Regions from separate parts of the Ruminiclostridium papyrosolvens DSM 2782 genome, predicted to be linked through region 2. Evidence: predicted binding sites of a transcription regulator. Region 2 holds the regulator's gene; the other holds the start of a gene.
The links. The regulator Rex, encoded in region 2, represses fermentation and respiration genes when NADH is low (regulators of the CRP and FNR family bind a similar motif). The targets are predictions, from matches to a motif close to ATTGTTAANNNNTTAACAAT.
Positions count from the first base shown of each region.

Region 1 (2,476 bases), 960 kb from region 2:
TGTTCTTTTAGCATAGTTCAAAAGCCTCTCTCTTGCAGTGAGAAATCCTCCCGGCACATGCTTCATACAAGGGCCGCCTAAACATCCTCCCTTACAACTGCTCATTTCAATCAGGTAGTTTTCAATATCCCCTTCTACTATGGATTGAAGAACATCCATGCATCGTTCAACACCGTCCACACTAATGGATCTGTAGTTCTTTTTATATTTTCTGTCAATGGTCTTCAGAATTCCGCCGGGTACGGGATATATTCTCGCTGACGTATCAAAGTTTTTTAATCCGTCAATGATTTCATTTGACTCGTACAGTCCTTCTTCTTCAAACCACTTGTCCAAATCATCAAAAGTCACTACAGCATCAATCTGATTGCCGTTTTGAAGGTCATTAAATTCTTCTTTCTTTGAAATACAAGGACCTATAAATACTACTCTGATTCTTTGTCCGTATGTTTCCCTGAGCATTTTAGCATGAGCTATCATGGGAGAAACCACAGGAGCAAGCTGATCCAACAACTGAGGATAATATTTTTCTATAAGTAATATTATTGATGAGCAGCAGCTGGTTATGATATTTTTCATTTTCTTCTGCTTCAAAAGACTCTCATACTGTCTTGATACCTGATAAGCACCGTTAGCTGTTCCTTCGATGTGTGTAAACCCAAGCTTTTTCAGAGCATAATAAACCCACTTTTCATCATGGTCAAATGCAGAAATAAATGAAGGTGCCAGACTTACATAAACTTTTTCACGCTTCTGTATAAATTTTTTGACTTTTTCAACATCGCTGTTAACGCTTTTTGCATTCTGAGGACATACCGTTAGGCAATTTCCACAGAGCATGCACTCGTCATGTATGATTTCAGCCTGATCGTTTTTAAATGCAATAGCGTTCACAGGGCAGCTTCGTATACATTTATAACAGTTTTTACAGTTCGCTTCTTTAAATTGAATTACGCTCATAAAGTCGCCTCCATAGCCATGACGGCTCTTATGCAGTTATTAGTATATTCTGCCTGTTGCCCTACGTAAATTTTAATAATTTACACTATACCAACTTGCCTTCAATTGTGTTGATTACTTTCTCTTTAAAGAAGCTTTCGGCACTTATAACGCCTACGTCTCCATAAAAAGTATCGCCTATTTTAACGCAAACACCTGTTGTGCAATGCCCCATACAAAAGGACGCCTTTAATTCAACTCTGCTTTCAAGATTATTATCCTTTATCATTCTTTGAAAACAGTTGATTATCTGATAAGACCCCTTCAAATGGCAGGAACTACCAACACAAACATATATATCAAGCATATATTCCACCGCCTATGTTTGTTAAACAAATAACAATATAATTGTAAATTATATATTTTTTTATGTCAAATCCATATAGTTACTTAAAATCTGATTATATATATGAAGGTCTTTAATTTAAGCTTATGGTCTATTTACGTCCTGAAAATGCAGGTACCAAACCTAAAAATAGCGGGCTTAATTGACAATAGGATTTATTACAGCTGTTACAGCAATACTCCATATCTGTTTTTGCTTCATCAACCATCATTAACTTCAGGCAAGTATTTATATCATTGCCTGCTACGTCACACAACATTTTATTTTCGTTATTCATCATGATGTCCTCCCTTTGCCTTATTGGCTTAAAATTTATTTTTTTATTCTTTAATATATGAATGAATATCTGAGATTTTTAAAACAGATGGGGCCAAAGACCGTTAGCCTTTGTGCCACATCTGTAAATATATTATTTTAATGTTTTCCATCTCTGTGGAGAATATGTCTGTTGCTGTTCAGAACGCCGTTATACAAAGCGTCTATAGTTGGATTGTCATCTGAACGTTTGATTGGCAAGGACTTATCTACCTTGTATATACCTTTTGCTCTTAATTTTCTTACATTTTCATTCTGAGGAATAGGCTGTCCTGCACCGCCTATACACCCTCCCGGGCAAGCCATTACTTCAATAAAGTCGAATTTTTCTTCCCCGCGCTTTATTTTTCTGATTAGCTTTTCAGCATTTTTAAGTCCGTGAACTACTCCGATTCTTACGGTTCTCCCGTCAATTTCAGCTGTGGCTTCTTTGACGCCTTCCATACCTCTGACTCCTGAATATGAGATGCCTTTCAGGGCTGAAGCGTTTCTTTCCTTGTAGTAATAACGAAGTACTGCTTCGGATACACCTCCGCTTACACCGAATATTACACCTGCTCCGCTGGTAAATCCAAAAGGCATATCAATAGCTTCGTCTTCGAGCTCATTAAACACGATACCGTTTTCCTGTATCATAATAGCCAGTTCCTGTGTGGTTATAACCATATCTACCTGTCTTTCACCGTTTATAGCGTTTTCAGGTCTTGCTGCTTCATATTTCTTTGCTGTACACGGCATTATGGCAATAACTATGTTTTCTTTTTCTTCGGAAAACTTTTCTTTTTTAAACTGTTCTTTTATAACTGCTCCGAACAT
Region 1 is NZ_CP119677.1:3,466,227-3,468,702, forward strand. Features, by position in the region: gene P0092_RS15585 ([Fe-Fe] hydrogenase large subunit C-terminal domain-containing protein) at 1-960, opposite strand, end outside; gene P0092_RS15590 ((2Fe-2S) ferredoxin domain-containing protein) at 1,046-1,306, opposite strand; gene P0092_RS15595 (hypothetical protein) at 1,437-1,625, opposite strand; gene P0092_RS15600 ([FeFe] hydrogenase, group A) at 1,760-2,476, opposite strand, start outside.
Region 1: a site for Rex is predicted at 1,324-1,343, ahead of P0092_RS15590 ((2Fe-2S) ferredoxin domain-containing protein). Genes of this name have one in related genera too.

Region 2 (2,476 bases):
AGTACAATGGAAAATCTCCTAAGAAAGATAGGAGCTCTTCCTATAGTAGTTTCCTCCAAGGAACATGATACAGTTACAGGCTGCATAAGCCATGTACCTCATATTATAGCTTCTGCGTTGGTGTCTCTTGCTAAAAACAATGAAAACAGCCATGGCTTGATAAAGCTTCTTGCAGCAGGAGGATTCAAGGATATTACCAGAATTGCATCTTCAAATCCTTCCATGTGGAAGGACGTAGTTATAAGTAACGGACCTGTTGTTGTAAAGCTTTTAGAGGACTTTAAACATATAGTTGACAGTATGATAGACAATATAAAATCAAGTGAAAACAAAGAAATATACAGTTTTTTTGATAATGCGAAAGCCTTCAGGGATGGTTTTTCCAATACTGCCACCGGGCTGCTTCCAAAAAACTTCGAGTTGATTGTAGATGTTACCGATGAGCCGGGAATTATTGGAAAAATAGCAACTCTTCTTGGTAATAGCGGAATAAACATAAAAAATATAAATGTATCCAACAGCCGTGAGTATGAGCAGGGCTGCCTTAAAATCACCCTGTCTGATCAGGCAAATACAGATAAAGCTTATGAAATACTGGAAGCCTCTTCCTACATGGTTTTTAGAAAAGATTAGCCTTTTAAGAACACGCAAAAGCCGGCATGTATAAAATGCCGGCTTTCTTATTATTCTCTTTCAAACTTGTCATTGAGTTTATATCCAAGAACCATAAGGCTGTCACTCAAGTGCACGTTTTCCACTATTACATCATATGGAATTTTTAAATCCATAGGCGAGAAGTTCCACAATCCCTTTACTCCCAATCTGGCAACTCTGTCAGCAACGGTTGCTGTCTCCCTGTAAGGAACACAAAGCATTGCAATGTCAACGGGGTTATGTAGTATAAACTCCTCAAGTAAATCAAGATTCATAACCTCAAAATTTTTGAGTTTTTTCCCTATAACTTCCGGATTGACATCGAAAATTCCGATTACTTTGAAGCCTCTTTTTACAAAGTTTTCATAATTGGATAATGCCTGTCCCATATTTCCTGCACCAATTATAATACAATAAAAGGTCTTGTTAATACCCAGTATATTTCCTATCTCATTATATAAAGACTCTACATTATATCCATATCCCTGCTGTCCGAAACCGCCAAAGCAATTTAAATCTTGTCTTATCTGGGAAGCAGTTATTCCCATACGGCCACTTAGCTCTTTAGAAGACACTCTCTTAATACCAAGTTCAAGTAAATAATTCAAGTATCTATGATAACGGGGAAGTCTTTTTATTACAGCCATTGAAATTTTCTTTGAAGCCATTAAAATCTTCACCTCATAATTATTAGTGTTCGTATTATATCATCTTTGTTATTTTATTGTCAATATCAAGGCTCAACCCTCTGTTACTACATTTCCCCTTATTTATTTTACCATGTTATTCACGCGTTATACTTCGTTACATACCTGTTGATTATCGAAAATAGTTTAGTGTCGCACTGTTAATTGTGATAAAATAGTACTTGTGTCATTTACAAAAGATTTTTAAAGGAGAAATTTTAATGAAGGTTTTGCACTTAATTGGCGGAGGGGATGTTGGAGGCGCTAAAGTACACGTCCTGTCACTCGTAAAGGAACTTACTTCCCATATTGATGTTACTCTTCTTAGTTTAAGACCTGGAGCCTTTGCAGATGAAGCCCGTGCAATGGGAATAAACGTAAAAGTTATAAAGTCCTCTAATATAGTTACAGATATACGCAACGCAATAGATTTTGTAAAAAAGAATAACTTTGATATCATTCATTCACATGGTGCCAAGGCAAATATTTTTGCCTACGCGATTAAAAAAGCCTGCCATATACCGGTAATAACAACAATGCACAGTGACTATAAACTTGATTATCTCCAAAGTCTGCCTAAAAGGCTTTCTATAGGGTTATTCAATTCATGGGTGCTTCACAGTCTGGATTACTATATTGTCGTTACCTCTGCTTTCAGAAAAATGCTTATAGACAGAGGCTTTGACACAAATTCAATATATACAATTCTTAACGGAATAGATTTTGATAAAAAGCTCAATGACTATTCAAGAGAAGAATTTGCTTTAAAATACGGAATCCAATTAGATAAAGACGATATACTAGTAGGAATAGCAGCAAGATTGACCCCTGTTAAGGGCATAAGTACTCTTTTAGAAGCAGCCAAGCTGGTTGTAGAGAAAAATCCTAAGGTAAAATTCCTTATAGGCGGAGACGGTGAAGATTATAAGTCCCTTACCGCCCGCTGCCATCAACTGGGTTTGGAGAATAATGTATTCTTCTTGGGTTGGCTTAATGACCCCTATGAATTAATGAGTATCATTGATATAAGTGTACTCACCTCCATAAGTGAGGGTTTTCCATATTCTATTCTGGAGGGCGCTTGTTTTTCCAAGGCTACTGTCAGCAGCCGGGTTGGAGGAATTCCGGACCTAATA
Region 2 is NZ_CP119677.1:4,431,157-4,433,632, forward strand. Features, by position in the region: gene P0092_RS19560 (prephenate dehydrogenase) at 1-633, shown strand, start outside; gene P0092_RS19565 (redox-sensing transcriptional repressor Rex) at 684-1,322, opposite strand; gene csaB (polysaccharide pyruvyl transferase CsaB) at 1,562-2,476, shown strand, end outside.